3 regions of the Streptomyces sp. NPDC030222 genome follow, and region 1 is predicted to be linked to each of the others. Evidence: riboswitches for the same ligand, from Rfam matches in the RefSeq annotation. Region 1 holds a riboswitch; each other region holds the start of a gene.
The links. Region 1 has a riboswitch for cyclic di-AMP ahead of ACZ4Z5_RS15835 (transglycosylase family protein). Riboswitches for the same ligand answer to the same signal wherever they lie in the genome.
Positions count from the first base shown of each region.

Region 2: it holds a riboswitch for cyclic di-AMP, as region 1 does, so the genes downstream of both, ACZ4Z5_RS13335 (C40 family peptidase) here and ACZ4Z5_RS15835 (transglycosylase family protein) in region 1, are expected to answer to the same signal.
Region 3: it holds a riboswitch for cyclic di-AMP, as region 1 does, so the genes downstream of both, ACZ4Z5_RS05450 (M23 family metallopeptidase) here and ACZ4Z5_RS15835 (transglycosylase family protein) in region 1, are expected to answer to the same signal.

Region 1 covers NZ_JBVICA010000009.1:149,378-156,838, forward strand. The annotation lists gene ACZ4Z5_RS15825 (cytochrome P450 family protein) at 1-686, shown strand, start outside; gene ACZ4Z5_RS15830 (transglycosylase family protein) at 867-1,856, shown strand; cyclic di-AMP (ydaO/yuaA leader) riboswitch at 2,019-2,212, shown strand; gene ACZ4Z5_RS15835 (transglycosylase family protein) at 2,216-2,860, shown strand; gene eno (phosphopyruvate hydratase) at 3,104-4,390, shown strand; gene ACZ4Z5_RS15845 (FtsB family cell division protein) at 4,473-4,952, shown strand; gene ACZ4Z5_RS15850 (DUF501 domain-containing protein) at 5,074-5,637, shown strand; gene ACZ4Z5_RS15855 (Ppx/GppA phosphatase family protein) at 5,634-6,575, shown strand; gene ACZ4Z5_RS15860 (NAD(P)/FAD-dependent oxidoreductase) at 6,995-7,461, shown strand, end outside.
Region 2 covers NZ_JBVICA010000007.1:174,454-181,914, reverse strand. The annotation lists gene ACZ4Z5_RS13345 (ATP-dependent Clp protease proteolytic subunit) at 47-682, shown strand; gene ACZ4Z5_RS13340 (hypothetical protein) at 688-993, shown strand; cyclic di-AMP (ydaO/yuaA leader) riboswitch at 1,327-1,489, shown strand; gene ACZ4Z5_RS13335 (C40 family peptidase) at 1,493-1,969, shown strand; gene ACZ4Z5_RS13330 (VOC family protein) at 2,103-2,492, shown strand; gene ACZ4Z5_RS13325 (DUF6328 family protein) at 2,712-3,233, shown strand; gene ACZ4Z5_RS13320 (ATP-binding protein) at 3,411-3,842, opposite strand; gene ACZ4Z5_RS13315 (8-amino-7-oxononanoate synthase) at 4,044-5,186, opposite strand; gene bioB (biotin synthase BioB) at 5,329-6,600, shown strand; gene ACZ4Z5_RS13305 (adenosylmethionine--8-amino-7-oxononanoate transaminase) at 6,593-7,461, shown strand, end outside.
Region 3 covers NZ_JBVICA010000003.1:139,637-147,097, reverse strand. The annotation lists gene ACZ4Z5_RS05465 (STM4012 family radical SAM protein) at 1-748, shown strand, start outside; gene ACZ4Z5_RS05460 (STM4011 family radical SAM protein) at 754-1,626, shown strand; gene ACZ4Z5_RS05455 (SGNH/GDSL hydrolase family protein) at 1,743-2,546, opposite strand; gene ACZ4Z5_RS05450 (M23 family metallopeptidase) at 2,690-3,637, opposite strand; cyclic di-AMP (ydaO/yuaA leader) riboswitch at 3,642-3,801, opposite strand; gene ACZ4Z5_RS05445 (tyrosine-protein phosphatase) at 4,312-5,130, shown strand; gene ACZ4Z5_RS05440 (DUF6126 family protein) at 5,159-5,305, opposite strand; gene ACZ4Z5_RS05435 (helix-turn-helix domain-containing protein) at 5,307-5,942, opposite strand; gene ACZ4Z5_RS05430 (aspartate aminotransferase family protein) at 6,030-7,427, opposite strand; gene dxs (1-deoxy-D-xylulose-5-phosphate synthase) at 7,424-7,461, opposite strand, start outside.

The DNA.
Region 1 (7,461 bases):
TCGCCCGTTCGGTGAAGAGGATGCGGGGCTATCTGGCCGAGCTCATCCACCGCAAGCGGGAGGACCCGGGCGAGGACCTGATCTCCGGTCTGATCCGGGCCAGTGACCACGGCGAGCACCTGACCGAGAACGAAGCCGCCGCGATGGCGTTCATCCTGCTCTTCGCCGGCTTCGAGACGACCGTCAACCTCATCGGCAACGGCACCTACGCACTGCTGCGGAACCCCGTCCAGCGGGAGCGGTTGCAGACGTCGCTGGCCGCCGGGGAGACCGGCCTGCTGGCAACGGGCGTCGAGGAACTGCTGCGCTACGACGGGCCGGTGGAGCTCGCGACGTGGCGGTTCGCCACGCAAGCGCTTTCCCTCGGGGGGGAGCGCATCGAGGCCGGCGATCCCGTGCTGGTCGTTCTCGCCGCCGCCGACCGTGATCCGGAGCGCTTCGACGACCCGGACACGCTGGACCTGGCCCGGCGCGACAACCAGCACCTCGGCTACGGGCACGGCATCCACTACTGCCTCGGAGCGCCGCTGGCAAGACTGGAGGGCCAGACGGCACTTGCGACGCTCCTGACCCGCTTGCCCGATCTGCGGCTTGCGGTCGATCCAGCCGATTTGCGATGGCGTGGGGGACTCATCATGCGGGGATTGCGCACATTGCCCGTAGAGTTCACCCCTCATCGAAACTGACGCACCATCAAATTCGTGACTTTCACGTGATCTGCGCTGCATCGACTTGTGACTGACGTTCGAATGCGGCTAGGTTCACCGTCCATCCCAGTAGTCACGCGAAAGGCCCACCGCATGCGCTCCGGGAACGGTAGACACCGCCGACCCCGTCAGGCTCCCGCCCTTGTCGTCGCCGCGGGGGTGACCGGCTCCGCACTGGCCCTTCCGCTGCTCGCGGCGGCCAACGCCAACGCCGCCGACGCGGAGACCTGGAACAGGGTCGCCGACTGCGAGAGCGGCCGGATGTGGAGTGCCGACTTCGGCAACGGCGAGTACGGCGGTCTCCAGCTCACGCAGGAGCAGTGGGACGCCTACGGCGGCTCCGCCTACGCGTCGCGCCCGGACCTCGCCAGCCGCGCCCAGCAGATCGCCGTCGCGGAGAAGGTCCTCGCCGGCAGCGGCCCCGACGCCTGGCAGTCCTGCGCGGTGAGCGCCGGACTGGCCGAGGGCGGCGCCCATGCGGACGTGGACCCGGGAACCCCCGTGCAGCCGGTGAAGCCCACGAATCCGGTGGAGTCCGACAAGGCGAACGAGTCGGATGGATCGAATGGGTCGGACAAGTCCGGCGAACAGGGCGAGGGTGGCGAGTCCGTCGAGGGTGCGGCAGCGGACGCGGCCGAGGGGGCCGTCGCCGTCGCTCCGGAGGCCGGTACGACCGGTGCGCCCGCACGCGGCGCCGAGGGAGCCGCGAAGGGTGCCGCGGAGGAGGTCGAAACCGGGGCCCCGGGTGCCACGGAGTCCACGGCCCCCGAGGTCCAGGCCGGTACCGGCAAGCATCGCGGAGTCCCGGCTGCTGAAGCCGGGGCAGATGCTGGCAATACGGACAATATCCACCAGAGTGGCCGTCATGCCTCACGAGGTGACGGATCGGCGCGTGACGCGGCCGTCGGTGCCGATGCCTACACCGTCAGGCCCGGTGACAACCTGTCGGTCATCGTCGACGAGCAGCAGCTTGACGGCGGCTGGGCGGCCCTCTACGAGGCGAACCGCGAGACGATCGGCGCCAACCCGAATCTCATTCGCCCTGGCCAGAGCCTTGCACTCGGAACGTCTGCAACGGAGGGCGAGACCGAGGCCACAGAGTCGGCCGAGGCGGGCAAGTCGGACAACTTGCTCATCAATCACAAGTAGTTCGCGGCGGATTGTCCGTTTCTGTGTAAGTGAGACATGAGTCTCTTTGACCCTGATCGGCTTTGTACCGCGCCGAGATGTGTGTTTACGGTCGTAACCGCTCGCCACCGCGAGCCCCGACGACCGCACGCCGAGTCCTGCCGGCGGACGCCGGGACCATGCGTCGCGCAAGCGCCGAAGGCAGGAGCGGGGGACCCAAGGTAAGTGCCGGGCCTGGCCGTTGACACGCGTCCTCTGTGACGCCGTGTCGGACGGCCTTGGCCGGCTAGGGGTGGAGCCGCGCGCCCAGCGCGCGGCCGGGCACTCATCCGGCCCGAACCCGACAGCTCACCTCGCAGGCGTCGGTGAGGAGTCGAACCATGCTGTTTTCCAGCAAGGGCAAGCACCGTCGTCCGTCCAAGGCCACCCGTCTCGTCGCGTACGCCGGTGTCGCCGGCGCCGCCGTCGCCGTGCCGCTCATGGCGTCCGGGTCCGCGTCCGCCGCGACCGCCGCCGAGTGGGAGAAGGTCGCCCAGTGCGAGTCCACCGGCAACTGGTCCATCAACACCGGCAACGGCTACTACGGCGGCCTGCAGTTCTCGGCCTCCACCTGGGCGGCGTACGGCGGCACCGCCTACGCGCCGACCGCCGACAAGGCGACCAAGCAGCAGCAGATCCTGATCGCCGAGAAGGTCCTCGCCGGACAGGGCAAGGGCGCCTGGCCCGTCTGCGGTGTCGGTCTCTCCAATGCCCCCTACACCGGCGCCGTGACCGCTGCCCCCAAGCCCGCCGTGTCGAAGCCCGCCGCGCCGAAGGCCGCCGTCGCGGCGGAGCGGGCCTCCCGGAGCGAGGCCCGACCGGCCGTCAAGAAGGCCGTCTACACCGTCAAGGCCGGTGACACCCTCGGCGGCATCGCGACCCAGCAGAAGGTCAAGGGCGGCTGGAAGAAGCTCTTCGAGCTGAACAAGGACGTCCTCAAGAGCGCCGACCTGATCCTCCCGGGACAGAAGCTCCGTCTCGCCTGAGCGTGCATCACCTCTTCTGAGGCGATGCATCCGCCGACCGCCCCGGCCCGGTGCGCTTTTCCCCCCGTGCGCGCCGGGTCGGGGCTTCTTCCCGTTTCGGTGTCGTAAGGCCGGATCGCAGGCTTTCGTGATTCTTTTCGTCCCACGGGGCGGGCACCGGCGGGGCTCCGCCCCCGGGCCGGTTAGTCTCTTGCCGCAAGGCCAAAGAGACCATGCGTTTCAAGCGTCACATCCCAGAAGGAGATGCTCGTGCCGTCCATCGACGTCGTCGTAGCCCGGGAAATCCTCGACTCCCGAGGCAACCCCACCGTCGAGGTCGAGGTCGGCCTCGACGACGGCAGCACCGGCCGTGCTGCCGTGCCGTCCGGTGCCTCCACCGGTGCGTTCGAGGCCCTCGAGCTCCGCGACGGTGACACGAACCGCTACGGCGGCAAGGGTGTCGAGAAGGCCGTCCTCGCCGTCATCGAGCAGATCGGCCCCGAGCTGGTCGGCTACGACGCCACCGAGCAGCGTCTGATCGACCAGGCGATGTTCGACCTGGACGCCACCCCGGACAAGTCCTCGCTCGGCGCCAACGCCATCCTCGGTGTCTCCCTCGCCGTCGCGCACGCCGCGTCCGAGGCCTCCGACCTGCCGCTCTTCCGCTACCTCGGCGGACCCAACGCGCACGTCCTGCCCGTGCCGATGATGAACATCCTCAACGGCGGAGCCCACGCGGACTCCAACGTCGACATCCAGGAGTTCATGATCGCCCCGATCGGCGCCGAGTCGTTCTCCGAGGCCCTGCGCTGGGGCACGGAGACCTACCACGCGCTCAAGGGCGTGCTCAAGGAGCGCGGCCTGTCCACCGGCCTCGGCGACGAGGGCGGCTTCGCCCCGAACCTGGAGTCCAACCGCGCCGCCCTCGACCTGATCGTGGAGGCCATCAAGAAGGCCGGTTACCAGCCGGGCCAGGACATCGCGCTGGCGCTCGACGTCGCCGCCACCGAGTTCCACAAGGACGGCGTCTACGAGTTCGAGGGCCAGACCCGTACCGCCGCGGAGATGACCGACTACTACGCCGAGCTCGTCGACGCGTACCCGCTGGTCTCCATCGAGGACCCGCTGAACGAGGAGGACTGGGACGGCTGGAAGACCATCACCGACAGGCTCGGTGACAAGGTCCAGCTCGTCGGCGACGACCTGTTCGTCACCAACCCCGAACGCCTCGCCCGCGGCATCGAGAACGACACCGCCAACGCCCTGCTGGTCAAGGTCAACCAGATCGGCTCGCTGACCGAGACCCTCGACGCCGTCGAGCTCGCCCAGCGCAACGGCTTCAAGTGCATGATGTCCCACCGCTCCGGCGAGACCGAGGACACCACCATCGCCGACCTGGCCGTCGCCACCAACTGCGGCCAGATCAAGACCGGTGCCCCGGCCCGTTCGGACCGCGTCGCCAAGTACAACCAGCTGCTGCGCATCGAGGAGATCCTCGACGACGCCGCGGTGTACGCGGGCCGCTCCGCGTTCCCCCGGTTCAAGGGCTGACGACAGGCAGATCCGTACGTCCCCGCACTCGGTCCCGTACCGTGTGCGGGGACGTACGTGTGTGGCGACAGGGGAGGCGGACATGGCCGGGAAGGACCGGGACCGGTTCTCCACCGCGACCAGGCTGCGGCTGCTCGGCGAGCAGACCGCCGCCCGGGTCTACCGCTCGCAGACCCGTCGCCAGGCCCGCCGCTCCCGGCTCACCGGCCGCGCCGCCCTGCTCGCCCTGGTGGTGTGCACCCTGATCGTCGCGCTCGCCTACCCGATGCGGCAGTACGTGTCGCAACGGGGCGAGATCGCCGAGCAGCAGCGCGAGGCCGACCGGGCCGGGCAGCGCGTCGAGGAGCTGCGCGACGAGAAGGCGCGGCTCCAGGACTCCGCCTACATCGAGCGGCTGGCCCGCGAGCACCTGCACTACGTACGGCCGGGGGAGACGTCCTTCACCGTGGTCGACCCGGACGCGGCCAGGCAGAGGCGTCCCGACGAGGCGGCGACCGACCGCCCCTGGTACGACAATTTCTGGGACGGCGTCGACTCCGCCGACCGTCCCGAGCGGCAGTGACGCCGTGACGGCCGGCGGCAGGAGCCGCCGCCACCGACAACCGCCGGCACCCCGTGACCGCCGGCACCGAGAGCCGCCGGTGACGAGAACGGCCGGCAGCAGGAACTAGACGAAGGCACGCATGGAAGCCGCACCCCCGCCGACCCCGCACACCCCGCCCACCGACGCGGACATCGCCGCGTTCAAGGAGCAGCTGGGCCGCCCGCCGCGCGGTCTGCGCGCCATCGCGCACCGCTGCCCCTGCGGGCAGCCGGACGTGGTCGAGACGGCCCCCCGCCTGGAGGACGGCACGCCGTTCCCCACCCTCTACTACCTGACCTGCCCGCGGGCCGCCTCGGCGATCGGCACGCTGGAGGCGAACGGCGTCATGAAGGAGATGACCGAGCGCCTCGCGACCGACCCCGAGCTGGCCGCCGCCTACCGCGCCGCGCACGAGGACTACATCCGGCGCCGCGACGCGATCGAGGTGCTGGAGGGCTTCCCCAGCGCGGGCGGCATGCCCGACCGTGTGAAGTGCCTGCACGTGCTGGTGGGCCACTCGCTGGCCGCGGGCCCCGGGGTGAACCCGCTGGGCGACGAGGCGATCGCCATGCTGCCGGAGTGGTGGGCCAAGGGGCCGTGCGTCACGCCGTGCGGGCAGTCGGACAACGCTCCGGCCGTGGAGGACAAGGAGGAGTCGGCATGACCCGTGTCGCCGCCGTCGACTGCGGTACGAACTCGATCCGCCTCCTCGTCGCGGACGCCGACCCCGCCACCGGTGAGCTTGTGGAGCTGGACCGGCGCATGGAGATCGTGCGGCTCGGCCAGGGCGTGGACCGTACCGGCAGGCTCGCCCCCGAGGCCCTGGAGCGCACCTTCGCCGCCTGCCGCGACTACGCCGCGGTGATCAAGGAGCTGGGTGCCGAGAGGGTCCGCTTCGTCGCCACCTCGGCGTCCCGCGACGCCGAGAACCGCGATGACTTCGTGCGCGGGGTCATGGACATCCTGGGCGTCGAGCCCGAGGTGATCAGCGGCGGCCAGGAGGCCGAGTTCTCCTTCACCGGTGCCACGAAGGAGCTGTCCGGGCGCACGGATCTGGACAAGCCGTTCCTGGTGGTGGACATCGGCGGCGGCTCCACCGAGTTCGTGGTCGGCGAGGAGCACGTCCGGGCCGCCCGTTCCGTGGACGTGGGCTGCGTCCGGATGACCGAGCGCCATCTGGTCCGGGACGGAGTGGTCGACGACCCCGCCGGCCCCGAGCGGATCGCCGCGATCCGCGCCGACGTCGAGGCGGCGCTGGACCTGGCCGAGCGGACCGTGCCGCTGCGCGAGGCCCGCACGCTGGTCGGCCTCGCGGGCTCGGTCACCACGGTGGCCGCCATCGCGCTGGGCCTGGAGGAGTACGACTCGTCGCGCATCCACCACGCCCGCATCTCCTACGAGCAGGTCGCCGAGATCACCGAGCGGCTGGTCGCCTCCTCACACGCCGAGCGGGCCGCCATCGCGGTCATGCACCCGGGCCGGGTCGACGTCATCGCCGCCGGGGCGCTGGTACTGCTGTCGATCATGGACCGGACCGGGGCGCGCGAGGTCGTGGTCAGCGAGCACGACATCCTCGACGGCATCGCCTGGTCCGTCGCCTGAGCGGCGATCCGCGCTCCTCGGAGCCCCCGGGAGGGCCGGATCCGGCTGAATCCGGCCCTCCGGAGAGCCGTTGCCGGGAAAGTTCGTGAAGTTCTTCACAAGGAATTGGGCCCCGACTGCCGTGGAAAGTGCCTCCGGACGGCCTTCTGGGCCCTTTTTCGTGCCCTGCTGCGGCCGAGCGCCCCCACTCCGGCATGTGTGGGGCGCGTTGCGCCCATATGAACGAAGGCGGCGTTCCGCCTGCCCTGCGCGGTCAAGGGCCAGCTCACGCGGTGTTGACAGCGTCCCCCGTTACACCGAGGTTCCCGGACGGCGCCATGACCTCGGTCACGTGGGCGGCGGAGTGTAGCAGAGGGTCGGTGGGAGCTTGTGAAGGGGCTCACGAGCGACCCCTCGGAGGGGGGTGGATACTCGATGGCATGAGCACCACGGAGCGTCCCAGGATCCTCGTAGTAGGCGGTGGGTACGTAGGCCTGTACGCAGCTCGGCGCATCCTCAAGAAGATGCGCCACAGCGAGGCGACCGTCACGGTCGTCGACCCGCGTTCGTACATGACCTACCAGCCCTTCCTGCCCGAAGCCGCCGCCGGCAGCATCTCGCCCCGGCACGTCGTCGTCCCGCTGCGACGCGTGCTGCCCGGGGCCGAGGTCCTCACCGGCCGGGTCACCAGCATCGACCAGGACCGCAAGGTCGCCACGGTCGCGCCGCTCGTCGGCGAGGCCTACGAGCTGCCCTTCGACTACCTGGTGATCGCGCTCGGCGCCGTCTCCCGCACCTTCCCGATCCCCGGCCTCGCCGAGCAGGGCATCGGCATGAAGGGCGTCGAGGAGGCGATCGGCCTGCGCAACCACGTCCTCGAGCAGCTCGACAAGGCCGACTCCACGAC
Region 2 (7,461 bases), on a different contig from region 1:
AGAGGTCGCTGCCGCTGCCACAGCGCGCAAGAGGAGAGGCTGGCCAATGAACCGTCCCGCCGCCCGCTACGTCCTGCCGGAGTTCACGGAGCGCACCGCGAACGGAGTCCGCACCCTCGACCCGTATTCGAAGCTGCTCCAGGAGAGGATCGTCGTGATCGGCACCGTCATCGACGACGCCGTCGCCAACGACGTGATGGCCCAGTTCATGCATCTGGAGCACGCCGCAGCGGACCGGGACATCTCGCTCTACATCAACGCGCCGGGCGGTTCGGTCACGGCGATGACGGCGATCCACGACACGATGCAGTTCGTCACCTGCGACGTGGAGACGGTCTGCCTGGGCCAGTGCGGCTCGGTGGCGGCAGTGCTGCTCGCAGCCGGCACGCCCGGCAAGCGCTTCGCGCTGCCCAGTACCCGGGTGGTGCTCCAGCAGCCCTCTCTCGAGGAGCCGTTGCACGGCACCCCGTCCGATCTGGAGGTCCATGCCGCGGAGTTGCTGCGCGGGCGGGCGACCGTCGCCCGACTGCTGGGGCGCCACACGGGGCGCAGCCCGGACCTGGTCACCGAAGTCCTCGACCGCACAACGGTGTTCGAGGCTGAGGCCGCCCGCGCCTACGGATTGATCGACGCGGTCATGACGAGCCGGAAGCCCGCGTCGGGCCCGCTCGGCGGACGGTGAGGCAGGTGGTGCCCGAGCTCCCTCGCCTGCCCGCCCTGACCCGCGCCGAGGGCGATGTCATCGACCGGTATCTCGAAGTGGTGGACCTGCTGGGCCGGATCAACCCCGCCCGCGGGACGGACACCTACCATGCGCTCCGGGCGGCGCAGGCGCTCGTCGGCCGTTCGGCGGCGCTGCGGGACGCGCTCGCCCTGATGCATGAGCGCGGCGAGTCACATCTGTATACCGTCACATTGGCACAAGCCCTGCGGGTGTTGGACGGGGAGCGGAGAGCGGCACGGCTCACCGTGCCGCCCTCTTCGGCGAGTTGAATCGCGCCGTGGACTCGGGGTTCGCTCAGATGCACCAGCCTGATTCCTCCGAACGAGTGATTGCATAGCTTCTGATTCTGTGCCAGTCGACTTGCGCGGCCTGGGCGATCGGGAAGCGGAACACTTGGCTCCAGTGCTGGTACAGCCATGGTCACACCCTCTGCGAGATGTCCCGAATCGCCCCTGTCCACTCGAACGGATCAGTCGTGAGGAGCCTCACAAACCGCCGTTTCGACTCGGAAATCCGGCAAGTGATGAGTCAAGATCCCTGGGACGACAAGCCCCCGCCACCGCGGCGGGGCGGTCCGGGCGGACGCCGAGTCCTGCCGCCGTCCCGGATTCAGGTCGACTCGATTGCATCGGCAGGAGTGGAGGACCCAAGCACGACGGGACGGGAAGTACGCCGTCCCTTGGGGTGAAGCCGCGCCAGCGGCCGGGCATCTTCGCCTGCCCGAACCCGACAGGTCATCCTTCACAGGCGGCTGACGAAGGGTTGCGCATGTCTGCGCAGATCAACATTCCGTTCCTGCTGTCCCGAGCCGGTGCCGCTTCCGCTCTGACACTCGCCGCCGTGGGCGCCACCATCGTGGCACCCGGAGGGGCGACCGAGGCCCACGCCGTGACGGCCCATGCGACGAAGGCGCTCCAGGTCGCCGCGTCGAAGAAGGGTTCCCCTTACAAGTACGGCGCCGCGGGACCGAACCGGTTCGACTGCTCGGGCCTGACGCTCTACTCGTACAAGAAGGCGGGCAAGTCCCTGCCGCGCACCGCCCAGGCGCAGTACAACAGGACGCGGCATATCTCGGCGTCCAGCCGACAGCGCGGTGACCTCGTCTTCTTCCACTCCGGCGGGCACGTCTACCACGTGGGGATATACGCCGGTAACGGCAGGATCTGGCACTCTCCCAAGACCGGCTCCCATGTGAAGCTGGAGAAGATCTGGTCCTCCAAGGTCCTCTACGGACGCGTACGCTAGCCCGACGCGCAGGCGGGGACGGTACGTTGGCGGTTGCCCGAGCCGTCCCCGCGGTCCGTTGCGGAACGTCCGCCCTGTTCGCCCAGCGGCCGTGACGATCCGTCACCGACGACCGCGTTCCCCGAGGAGTCCCGTGTCAGGCCTCAACCCCGTACGCCACATCACGTTCGACGCACGCGATCCGTACCGGGTCGCCGAGTTCTGGGCGGCCCTCACCGGCTATCCGCTGGTGGACTCGGAGCCCGAGGACGACGAGGTCCTGCTCGAATCGGACCGGCCGGAGGCGCCCGGACTGCTGTTCATCCGCGTGCCCGACGACAAGACGGTCAAGAACCGCGTCCACCTCGACATCCAGCCGCCCACCGGCACCCGGGACGCGGAAGTGACCCGGCTCGGCGCGCTCGGCGCGCGGATCGTCGACGACCGGCGCACCGACGACGGCCTGGGCTGGGTCGTCATGGCCGATCCCGAGGGCAACGAGTTCTGCGTCGAGCGCAGCGCGGCGGAGCGCGGCCTGGTCTGAGGTCCGGTCCTCGACGTCCGAGGTCCGGTCCGCGGCGCGGCGGGACTCGGCCCGGCCCGCACCACGGGGCACGTGGCCCCGCCCGCACCACGTGAACACGGCCCGGTCCGCACCACGAAACATGGCCCGGGACGCGCCGCGGACCCCTCGCGCCGCATCCGGTGGAATCATCGGCGCCAGGCACCCATCTCTGCATCACTGCGGGGTACCCGTCACCGTATGGCTGACGACGAACCCCGCGGAAGCCGGCACGAAACCCGCCTCGAACGCGCCGACCGCAACTTCAACGAGCTGCTGCAGGAACTGCGCGTCACGCAGATGGGTGTGCAGATCCTCTTCGCCTTCCTGCTGACGCTCGCGTTCACCCAGCGCTTCCCCTCCCTCGACAGCTACCAGGTCACCACCTATGTGGTCACCCTGCTGCTGGCAGTCGTGGCCACGGCGCTGCTCACGGCGCCCGCCGCGGTGCACCGCATGCTGTTCCAGCAGGGCGCCAAACCACAGATCGTGGTGGTCTCGTCGCAACTCGCACGTTTCGGGATGGCGGTCCTCGCACTCGCCCTCGCGGGTTCGGTCCTGCTCGTCGTGGACGTCACGCTCGGCCGGACCTGGGGGATCGTATGCGGGCTGTGCACCGTCCTGCTGTTCGTAGCGCTGTGGGGCGTGCTGCCGAGGCTGATCGGGCGGGGGCTCATCACAGCATCGCGGGACCGGCCACCAGGGTCGGCCCCAGAGCGGTGAGCGCCGCCCCGCCGACACGTTCCACCGCCCATGCCGCGCGTGGCCCTGCCCAGCCGGTCACCGAGCGGGGTGGCTGGCAGCGCCACCACCGTGAACCATGCGACGGCGAGCGCGACGACGGCCGGAGCCCGGTCCGAGAGGACCAGATCGGGGCCGGGCCGAGCGGACCAGACCCGTTCAGGGCCGGACGACGAGCGGCCAGGGCAGGGAGATGCGGACGGTCTTCCCGCCGTCCGCCGTGGGAGTGACCCACAGCCGGCCGCCGGACTCCGCCGTCAGCCAGCGGATGATGACCATTCCCCGGCCGTTGTCCTGCTGGACCGCCGCGGGAAGCCGTCGGGGCAGTCGGGGGTGGCTGTCGGTCACCCCGATGCAGAGGAGTTCGTCGCGTTCCAGCCGTACGTCGACGGTGAAGGTCGGGGACTGTCCGAAGGTGTGCTGGACCGCGTTGGTGGCGAGTTCGGAGACGATCACCCGGACGGAGTCGGCGGTCTCGGCGTCGTCGGGCAGGCCCCACCGGGTGAGGAGTTCGCTCACGAATCTTCGGGCGGTGGGGACCGAGGCCGGGTCGCTCGGCAGGGTGACGGATGCTTCCTGGTGGTCTGCCATGGCGACGCTGTCCCTTTCCCACCGGGCCGCCCGGATCGCTCGCGGCCTCGGATTGCGCTTCGCGCCAGAGTGCCATTCGAGGTGTGGCCCGCGGGCGGATCCACCAAGATAGGTGCACATCTGTCGCTCGATGCAGTGAACTATGCGACGAGAGACCGTATGTGGGGTGTGGCGCCCTATCCGTCCGGTGGCGACCGCCGGTCAGACCGCGGGGGCCGTCCGCAGGATCGTGTCGACCGCGGTGTCGATCTGCTGCTCCGTGAGATCGGCTCGAGCGGTGAGCCGGAGACGGGAGATGCCGTCCGGCACCGACGGCGGCCGGAAGCATCCGACCGCGAGGCCCCCCTCCCGGCAGTCCGCGGCCCAGCGCACCGCGGCCTCCGGCGAAGGTGCCCGGACCGATACCACGGCGGCGTCGGGGCACGCCGCGACGAGTCCCTCCGCGGTCAGCCGCTCGTACAGTCCGGTGGCCACCGCACGGGCCCGCGCGGCAAGTCCGGGTTCGTGTTGCAGCAGACGGAGGGCTCCGAGTGCAGCCCCGGCGGCAGCGGGAGCGAGGCCGGTGTCGAAGATGAACGTGCGGGCCGTGTTGACGAGGTGCTCGATGACGCGGGCCGGTCCGAGCACCGCCCCGCCCTGGCTGCCCAGGGACTTGGACAGAGTGAGGGTGGCGACGACACCGTGGCATCCGGCCAGGCCCGCGCCGTTCAGGGCGCCCCGGCCTCCCTCGCCCAGCACCCCGAGCCCGTGCGCGTCGTCCACGACCAGGGCGGCGCCGTGGGCCGTACACGCCTCGGCGAGCGACTCCAGCGGGGCCCGGTCGCCGTCCACGGAGAACACCGAGTCGGTGACCACGAGGGCCCGGCCGTCGTGGGCGTCCAGCGTCTTGCGCACCGCCTCCGGATCGGCGTGCGGAACGACCGCGGTCTCGGCCCGCGCCAGCCGGCAGCCGTCGACGATCGATGCGTGGTTGCCGGTGTCGGAGACGATCAGGGACCCCTGGTCGCCGAGCGCGGTCAGCGCAGCCAGGTTCGCGGCGTAGCCGGACGAGAGGACGAGCGCCGCCTCGAAGCCGCAGAACGCGGCGAGCTCCCGTTCGAGTTCGGCATGGAGTTCGGTCGTTCCGGTGACCAGCCGCGACCCGGTCGAGCCGCCTCCCCAGCGCAGCGCGGCGTCGGCCGCCGACCGGGTGACCTCGGGCCGCCGCGTCAGACCCAGGTAGTCGTTGCTTGCGAGGTCGAGCAGCGGGGACTCCGCGGGGCGCGGCCGGAGCGTACGAACGAGACCGGCGCGTTCGCGCCGCCGTGCCTGGTCGTCGATCCAGTCGAACGGGGTACGCGGCATGTTCGGGTCCCTTTTGTAGGCTGCGCACAGACCCTAACGGTGACCGCTCGCGAACACGGTGTGGCGATACACACACCCCAATAGCCCCATGTTGTGCGATCACTCCTTGGCCGAGGGCGGTGCGGTAGGCGAGGATCGCGCCATGGACCTGCTGAACACGCTGGTGGAGAAGGGGTTGGGGCGCGAGCTGCCGACCCGTGAAGAGGCACTCGCCGTCCTGGCGACTTCCGACGACGACGTACTCGATGTGGTGGCCGCGGCCGGCAAGGTGCGGCGCCACTGGTTCGGGCGACGGGTCAAGCTCAACTATCTCGTCAACCTCAAGTCCGGCCTGTGCCCGGAGGACTGTTCGTACTGCTCCCAGCGGCTGGGGTCCAAGGCGGAGATCCTCAAGTACACCTGGCTGAAGCCGGACGAGGCGTCCGCGGCCGCCGCCGCGGGTGTGGCCGGCGGCGCCAAGCGGGTGTGCCTGGTGGCCAGCGGCCGTGGGCCGACGGACCGCGACGTGGACCGCGTGTCGAAGACGATCGAGGCCATCAAGGAGCAGAACGAGGGCGTCGAGGTGTGCGCCTGCCTCGGGCTCCTCTCGGAGGGCCAGGCGGACCGGCTGCGGGAGGCGGGCGCCGACGCGTACAACCACAACCTCAACACGTCCGAAGGGACGTACGGGGACATCACGACGACGCACACCTACGCCGACCGGGTGGACACCGTCCAGCAGGCGCAGGCCGCCGGACTGTCCGCGTGCTCGGGTCTGATCGCCGGTATGGGCGAGTCGGACGAGGACCTGGTCGACGTGGTCTTCTCGCTGCGCGAACTGGACCCCGACTCGGTGCCGGTGAACTTCCTGATCCCGTTCGAGGGCACGCCGCTCGGCAAGGAGTGGAACCTGACTCCGCAGCGCTGCCTGCGGATCCTGGCGATGGTGCGGTTCGTGTGCCCGGACGTCGAGGTGCGGATCGCCGGTGGCCGCGAGGTGCACCTGCGGTCGATGCAGCCGCTGGCGCTGCACCTGGCCAACTCCATCTTCCTCGGTGACTACCTCACCAGCGAGGGTCAGGCAGGCAAGGCCGACCTGGACATGATCGCGGACGCCGGTTTCGAGGTCGAGGGCGCGGGCACCACGACGCTCCCGGAGCACCGGGCGGACGTCCTCGCGGCGGCCGGCGCGGGCTGCGGCTCGCACGGCGGAGGCGGTTGCGGGCCCTGCGGTGACGGTCACTCGGCGGAGTCCGGGTGTGGGGCGTCGCCGGAAGCCGCACAGGACGAAGCCCGGCCCGTGGAGGCGGCACAGGACGAAGCCCGGCCCGTGGAGGCGGCACAGGGCGCCCAGGCGCCTGCCGGGGACGTCCGTTCGGAACTGGTCTCCGTCCGCCGCCGAGGTGCCGGTACCGACCTGCCGCCCAATGCCTGAGCCGTCCCTCACCCCCGGCGAGCTGCTCGCACTGGACCGGGAACACGTCTGGCACCCATACGGCCCCATGCCCGGCCGGCAGCAGCCGCTGGTCGTGGCGTCCGCGTCCGGGGTACGGCTGCGGCTCGCCGAACCGGCCCACGGGCAGCGGGAGCTGGTCGACGGCATGTCGTCCTGGTGGTCGGCGATCCACGGGTACAACCACCCCGCCCTGAACGAGGCGGCCCGCAGCCAGCTGGACCGGATGAGTCATGTGATGTTCGGCGGGCTCACCCATGAGCCCGCCGTGCGGCTCGCCGCCACACTCGTCGAGATCACGCCCGAGCCGCTGCGGCACGTCTTCCTCTGCGACTCCGGGTCGGTGTCGGTCGAGGTCGCCGTGAAGATGTGCCTGCAGTACTGGCGGTCCGTCGGACGGCCCGCCAAACGGCGGATGCTGACGTGGCGCGGCGGGTACCACGGGGACACCTGGCAGCCGATGGCGGTGTGCGACCCCGAGGGCGGGATGCACCAGCTGTGGTCGGGGGTGCTCCCGGAGCAGGTCTTCGCGGACGCGCCGCCCGGCGGCTTCGACGCCGCCCCGCACGATGCGTACTCCCGCCATCTGCGGGAGCTGATCGCGCGGCACGCCCAAGAGCTGGCGGCGGTGATCGTCGAGCCGGTGGTCCAGGGCGCGGGCGGGATGAGGTTCCACTCCCCCGCGTATCTGCGGGTCCTGCGCGAGGCCTGCGACGAGCACGACGTGCTCCTCGTGTTCGACGAGATCGCCACCGGGTTCGGCCGTACGGGTGCGCTGTTCGCGGCGGAGCACGCGGGCGTGTCCCCCGATGTGATGTGCCTCGGCAAGGCGTTGACGGGCGG
Region 3 (7,461 bases), on a different contig from region 1:
TGCAGGTTTCCCCGTCCTCAACATCGACCTGATCTACGGCATCGACGGCCAGACCGAACGGTCCTGGCGCGCCTCCCTGGACGCGGCGCTGACCTGGCGCCCCGAGGAGCTGTACCTGTATCCGCTGTACGTCCGGCCGCTGACCGGTCTGGCCCGGCGCACCGCCGTCACCGACGCCGCCTGGGACGAGCAGCGGCTGCGGCTGTACCGGCAGGGCCGCGACCATCTCCTGGCGAACGGCTACGAGCAGCTGTCGATGAGGATGTTCCGCCGCACCGACGCGCCGCCCCAGGGCGCGGACGACTACGCATGCCAGACGGACGGCATGATCGGCCTGGGATGCGGCGCCCGCTCGTACACCTCCACGCTCCACTACTCCTTCGACTACGCGGTCGGGACGGGCGCCGTGCGGACCATCATCGACGAGTACACGGCCACACAGGACTTCTCGCGCGCCGTGCACGGGCGGTACGTCGACGGGGACGAGGCCCGCCGGCGCCATCTGCTCCAGTCCCTCCTGCAGGCCGAGGGCATGGACCGGGCCGGGTACCTCGCACGGTTCGGTGCGCTGCCGGAGGAGCACTTCGCCGCCGAGCTGGAACGTTTCGCGGAACGCGGCTGGCTCGACGGCTCGGCGGCGGACCGGCTACGGCTCTCCCCGGAGGGCCTGGCCCACTCGGACGCGCTGGGCCCCGAGCTCTTCTCCCCCGCGGTACGGGCCGCGATGTCCGCGTACGAGGTCAGGTGACCTCCGTGGACCTCACGATCCTCTACCGCGGTCCGCTGGCGTCCTGCGACTACGACTGTCCGTACTGCCCGTTCGCCAAACGCCGCGACAGCCGCGAGCAGCTGCGCGCGGACCGTACGGCGCTGGAACGTTTCGTGGACTGGGCCGCCGGCAGCGAAGACCGGCTGTCGGTGCTCTTCACCCCCTGGGGCGAGGGCCTGGTGCGCTCCTGGTACCGGCGTGCGCTCACCGAGCTCTCGCACCTGCCGCACGTCCGCCGGGTCGCCATCCAGACCAACCTGAGCTGCCGCACCGACTGGACCGCGGAGGCCGACCTCGGCACGCTCGCGCTCTGGTGCACCTACCACCCGGGGCAGACCCCCTGCGACCGCTTCCTCGCCAAGTGCCGTGAGCTGGCCGGCCGCGGGGTCCGCTTCAGCGTCGGTGTGGTGGGCCTGCCCGCCCATCTGGGCGAGGCTCGGCAGCTGCGCGCGGCCCTGCCGTCCCATGTGTACCTGTGGGTGAACGCGGCCGAAGGCCACGTGTACACCGACGAGGAGGCCGCGCTGTGGACGGCACTCGATCCGCTGTTCCCGTACAGCCGGCACCCGCACCGTTCCGCGGGCCTGCCGTGCCGCACGGGCGAGTCCGTGATCTCGGTGGACGGCGACGGGACGGTACGCCGCTGCCATTTCGTCCGCACCGGGCTGGGGAACCTCTACGACGGCTCCTACCGCTCCGCCCTGCGTCCCCGGGCCTGCCCGCTCGCGGTCTGCGACTGCCACATCGGCTATGTGCACCTGGAGTCGCTGCCGCTCTACGACGTCTTCGCCGGCGGTGTCCTGGAGCGGATTCCCGCGGCCCCGGCGGACGGCCTCGGGCACCCCGCCGTGCCCTGACCGGTGCACCTCCCCGGGGCGGGTCCGGCAGGAGAGGACCGACCGGCCTGATCGCCTGCGGGGCACCGGGCCGGCGTCCGGCGGGATCCTCGGGCGCGCGCGGCGGGACGGTCGGATCAGAGAGGCAGGAGGTCCGGGCGTTTCGGCTCGACGCGGTCCCCGGAGGACTCGCCGCGCAGCCGGCGGCCGATCCAGGGCACCAGGTGTTCCCGGGCCCACTGGATGTCGTCGCGCCGCACCTCGAGCGTTCCCCGCGGCGGCTCCGGGGGCCAGGGCTGGTCGGGGTCGGCGGGAACGTCGAGCCCGAGGACCTGGGCGGCCCGGAGGGCGACGCGGGTGTGCCCCTCTGGCGAGAGGTGCAGCCTGTCGTCGTCCCAGGCCCTCCTGTCCTGGACGGACTTCAGGGACCACAGGTCGAGCACCGGGCAGTCGTACCGGTCGGCGATGGCCCGGACGTGCGCCGTGTAGGTCGCGATCTTGCCGCGCAGATGGCGGAGGACCGGCACTCCGCGGGTGTCGAAGCCGGTGGTGACCATGACGGTGCCCACGGCGGACGTGAGGTCGGCGACGGCCCGCTCGAAGCGCTCGGCGACGTCGTCGGGGTCGCTGCCGGGCCGGATGATGTCGTTGCCGCCGGCGCAGAAGCTCACCAGGTCCGGGGCGAGTTCCCTGGCCCGGGGCACCTGCTCGGCGACGATCTGGTCGAGCAGCCTGCCGCGCACGGCGAGGTTGGCGTACCGGAAGGTGTCGTTGTTCTCGGGCAGCCGGTCGGCGAGGAGCACGGCGAACCGGTCGGCCCATCCGACGAACCGACCGTCGGGGCCGGGGTCGCCGACTCCTTCGGTGAAGCTGTCACCGACAGCCGCGTACGACCCGATGACGGTTCTGTCCTGGTGTGTTGATCTCGAATCGTCTGCCACATCGACACATCATTCACCCCTGGAAGTGACCTACGCCACCGTAAGGAGGGGTTGACGACGGGTGAGATAGACCACCCGAACGGTTTCGGCCTGCCGGGAATACCGCGAGGTACCCGGCAGGCCGAACGGTCCGCGTTCCTGCGTCAGATGGTGACGCCGTGCTGGCGGAGGTAGGCCAGCGGATCCAGGTCCGAGCCGTAGTCCGGAGTGGTCCGGATCTCGAAGTGCAGGTGCGGACCGGAGGAGTTGCCGGTGCTGCCGGACAGGCCGATCTGCTGGCCCGGGCGCACGGTCTGCCCCGCCGAGACGGAGAGGGAGGACAGGTGGGCGTACTGCGAGTAGCGGCCGTCGGCGTGCTTGATGACGACCTGGTTGCCGTACGCGCCGGCCCAGCCCGCCGAGACGACGGTGCCGGCGCCGACGGCCTTGACGCTGGTGCCGGTGGGGGCGGCGAAGTCCACGCCGGTGTGGTAGCCGCTGGACCACATGGCGCCCGCCATGCGGTACGGGGTGGTGACCTGCGCGGCGACCGGGGCCACGAAGCCGGCGGCGCTCGGGGCGGCGGCCGTGTCGCCTGCCGCACCGGCGGGCGCGGCGGGCTTGGACTCGGCAGGGGCGGCCTTCGCGGGAGCGGCGACCTGGGCGGGAGCGGACTTGGCGGGGGCCCACGCGGTGCGGGTCGGCGTAGTGGCGGCCCGGTTGCGGCCGGCCTGGTTCTTGGCGCCGAGGGTGAGCTTGGTGCCCGGCTGGATGAGAGCGGGGTCGCCGCCGATGACACGCCGGTTGTCGTTGTAGAGCCGCATCCAGCCGCCGCGCACCTCGTGCTGCTCGGCGATCTTCGACAGGCAGTCGCCGGGGACCACGCGGTAGGTCTTCGGTGCGGCCTGCGGAGCGGCGGCCTTGACGGTCGCCGGGGCGGAGACTGCGGCGATGTGCCGGGGTGCCACGGCGGGGGCGGCCGCGGGGGCGGCGGCCTGGGCTCCGACGGTGCCGATGAGCGGGATGGCGAGTGCGGCGCCACCGGTGCCGGCCGCGACGAAGCCGCGGGTGATCGGCGTGGACTTGGGACGACGGTGCTTGCCCTTGGGCATGGCGCATTCCTCTCCTGCGCCTGCGAGGTGAGCTGTCGGGTTCGGGCTGGAGATGCCCGGCCGCGCCGAGGCGCGACTTCACCCCGAGCCGTCCCGGTGCGGACACCGGCACGGCGGCTTACCTGGTTCCCCCGCTCCTGCCGCAAAGGTGGTGGGTGCGGTATTCCGGGCGGCGGCAGGATTCGGCGGTCCGCCCGGATTCGACGGCGACGCTAAACGAATGGGGCGGCACGGACAAGGAGTGCATTTTCGGTACGGCATAGCAGAGCGGAAATCATGCCGGAATTCCGGTGACACTCCGTTTATTTCCGATCATTGAAACCAATGCGACCCTTGGGACTTGGGCCCCCAGGACGGACACATACCGTCACAGATGAGATCCTGCTCACCCGGGCCGATACCGGGAATTCCCTCCCCATTACAGATATGGAGCCTTATGGAGAGTTCACTCTAAAAACCCTCAAATCGGACAGTTCACCCTGATTCGGCTTTTCCATCCGGAAGGTCGTCGGGAAGGCCATCCGGAAGACGACCCGGAACGCCGCCCGGGGCGCCGTCGGGGGCGCGAAGGGGCTTTGCGCACCTCGAGAAGGTTGCCCGAGGAACCTGTGTCGTATCGTCTGACAAAGCCACGGCGATCAGGCGCCGCCGGCAGGGACACTTCAGGAGCCCCCGTGACGCAGCAGATTCCGCAGGTGTCGTCGGCCGAGCGCGAGCCCGAGCTCGCCGGAGTGCGGAACTTCCGTGACGTGGGCGGACTGCCGACCGTGGACGGCAGGAGGATCCGCTACGGACGGCTCTACCGCAGTGGGCACCTGGCGCACGCCACCGACACCGACGCCTCGTTTCTCGCCGCACTGGGGCTGCACACGATCTTCGACTTCCGCAACTCCGCCGACCAGAAGCTGGAGGGACCCGACGTCGCCCTGCCGGGCGTGCGGAACGTCAACATCCCGCTGTCCGACCCGGCCGACGGCGCCGAGTTCTGGAAGATGGTCCGCGACGGGAGCATCGACGAACTGCGTGACATCCTCGCCGACGGCAAGGCGGCGAAGCGCATGTCCGACTCCTACCGCGAGATCATCACGCAGCGCACTGCCGAACACAGCCGCGTCCTTCACGCGTTGGCGGAGGACAGCGTCCCCGCCCTGATGCACTGCGCGGCCGGCAAGGACCGCGCGGGCCTGTCGATCGCGGTGACGCTGCTCGCCGTCGGCGTCGAGCGGGACGCCATCGAAGCCGACTACCTCAAGTCCAACGACCCGCACCGCCGTTACAAGGTGCACCGCGGCGGGGACCACACGGCCACCATCCCGGACGAGGTGATGGAACTGCTCAGCCCCCTGTTCGACGCCCGCAGCGAGTATCTGGCCTCGGCGTTCACCGCCATCGAGGAGACCTGGGGCTCGACCGGGCGCTACCTCACCGACGGCCTGGGCCTGGCCCCGGAGACACGTGAGCGGCTCCGCGAGCGGCTGGTCGACGGCGGCTGACGACGGCCGGCGGGTCCGGCCTCCCGGGTCAGCGCTGCGCGCCCAGGGTGAAGAGCAGATAGACGAAGGCCGCGAAGAGATGGCCCGCCACGATGTACACGAAGAGGCGGATCGCCAGACCGCGCGGGATGCGCTCCTCGACGTAGCGGCGGGCTGCGGACTTGTCTTCCGGCATGTCAGATCTCCCGGGTTCTGTGCTGTGAGCCGCCGTCGCCGAGACAGAGTCCCGAGGCGGCGGTCTGCAGCAGGGTGTGGACGAACAGCAGCTCGGCACCCTCGGGGGTGACGGCCGCGATGCGGTGCGGGGTGAGCGAGTCGAAGTGCGCGGAGTCGCCGGTGCCCAGCTCGTGCACCCGCTCCCCCAGCACCAGCCGCAGCCGGCCGGAGAGCACGTACAGCCACTCCTCGCCGGGGTGGATCCGCACGAGGTCGCCCTGCGCCCCGTGCGGCACACGGACGTGCAGGGCCTGCATGGCCCTCCCCGGACCGCCGGCCTGCCGGTAGCTCCAGCCGTCGGCCTCCTGGGCCACGCTGCCGGTGGCCCGCAGCACCGCGTGGGGCTCGACGGGGGCCTCGCCGAGTACGTCCGACACCGTCGTACCGTAGACGCGCGCCAGGGCGAGCAGCATCGGCAGCGAGGGCTGCCGATGCCCGGTCTCCAGCCGGGAGAGATGGGCCGGGGAGAGTCCGGCGCGCCGGGCGGCGGCCTCCAGGGTGAGGCCGCCGCGGCGGCGGAGCTCACGCAGCCGGGGCGCGACCTCGGGCAGGCTCTCGGCGGCCTCGCCGGCCCCCGGTCCGGGGTGGTTGGTCATGGCCTCATTGAGCCAGACTCATGCCTCCAGGGCAAATTTCTTGCCTCATGGGCAAAGATGCTCGGGCGGCGGGTGCCGGGGCCGGGTTCAGCGGTTGGCCATGGCCTGCTTGACCAGCGTCTTCCCGAAGTCCCACATGAGGCCGCCACCGGTGTGTGCGTCGTCCATCACCTCGATGAACGCCTCCACGAACCGGTCGACCTCCTTCTCCCCCACGATGAGCGGCGGGATCAGTTTGATCACCTCCAGACGGTCCCCGGAGACCTGGGTGAGGATGCGGTGCCGTCGCAGCAGCGGCACCACGACCATCTGCGCGAACAGTCCCTTGCGGGCCGCCTGGAGCATGGTCCAGCGGCTGCGCAGCTTCAGCGAGTCCGGCCGGCCGAACTCGATGCCGATCATCAGTCCGCGCCCGCGGACGTCATGGAGCAGTTCGTACCGGCCGACCAGCTCGGTCAGCCGGGACTTGAGCAGCTCGCCGGTCCGCCGGGCGTTCGCGACGACGTTCTCGTCCTCCAGCACGGAGAGCACTGCGAGGCCGGCCACCATGGCCTGGGCGTTGGACCCGAAGCTGGCCGAGTGGACGAGCACCCGGTCCATCGACGCAAAGACCTTCTTGAAGATCCAGTCCTTGCCCAGGGTCGCTCCGACGGGCACATAGCCCCCCGAGAGGGACTTGGCCACGCACACCAGGTCCGGTTCGACGCCGTCCCCGTGCTGGTGCGCGTAGAAGTCACCGGTCCTGCCGAGTCCGGTCTGCACTTCGTCGAGGATCAGCAGCGCCTTGTGCCGGTGCAGCAGTTCCCGGGCGGCACGCAGATAGCCGGGCGGTGCCTCGTGCACGCCCTTCCCCTGGATGGGCTCGACGACGAGGGCGGCCACGTCGCCGCGCCTCAGTTCCCTCTCCAGCGCGGACAGGTCGCCGAGCGGGACGGCGGTGTCCGGGAGCAGCGGGGCGAAACCCTCCCGGAAGCAGCGCTCGCCGTTCACCGACAGGGAACCGGCGGTCAGGCCGTGGAAGGCGTGGTCGCAGTAGAGCACCCGGGGTCGCCCCGTGGCGCAGCGGGCGAACTTGAGTGCGGTCTCGACGGCCTCGGTGCCGCTGTTGCCGAAGAAGACCCGGTCCAGGTAGGGGCTCTGGGCGAGCAGCCGCTCGGCGAGCAGGCCGGGCAGCGGCGGGCAGTCGAAGCGGGTGAGGTCGGCGAGCGAGGCGTCGAGGACGTCGTGCAGCGCCTTCCGGACGACCGGGTGGTGCCGGCCCAGCCCCATCACCCCGAATCCGGACAGCATGTCGAGGTAGTCGTTGCCGTCGGCGTCCCAGAAGTACGCTCCCTCGGCGCGTGCGTAGACCTTGTCGAACCCGATGGTGCGCAGCATGCGCGGCAGCTGGTGGTTGAGGTGGCGGGCATGCAGTTCGTACCGCTCGCCGCCGCGTTCGGCCAGCAGTGCCGCCAGGTCGAACGCGGCGGGTGCGCTGTCGGTCATGGTGCCGTCTCCTCCACTGCCAGGGCGGCGCTGA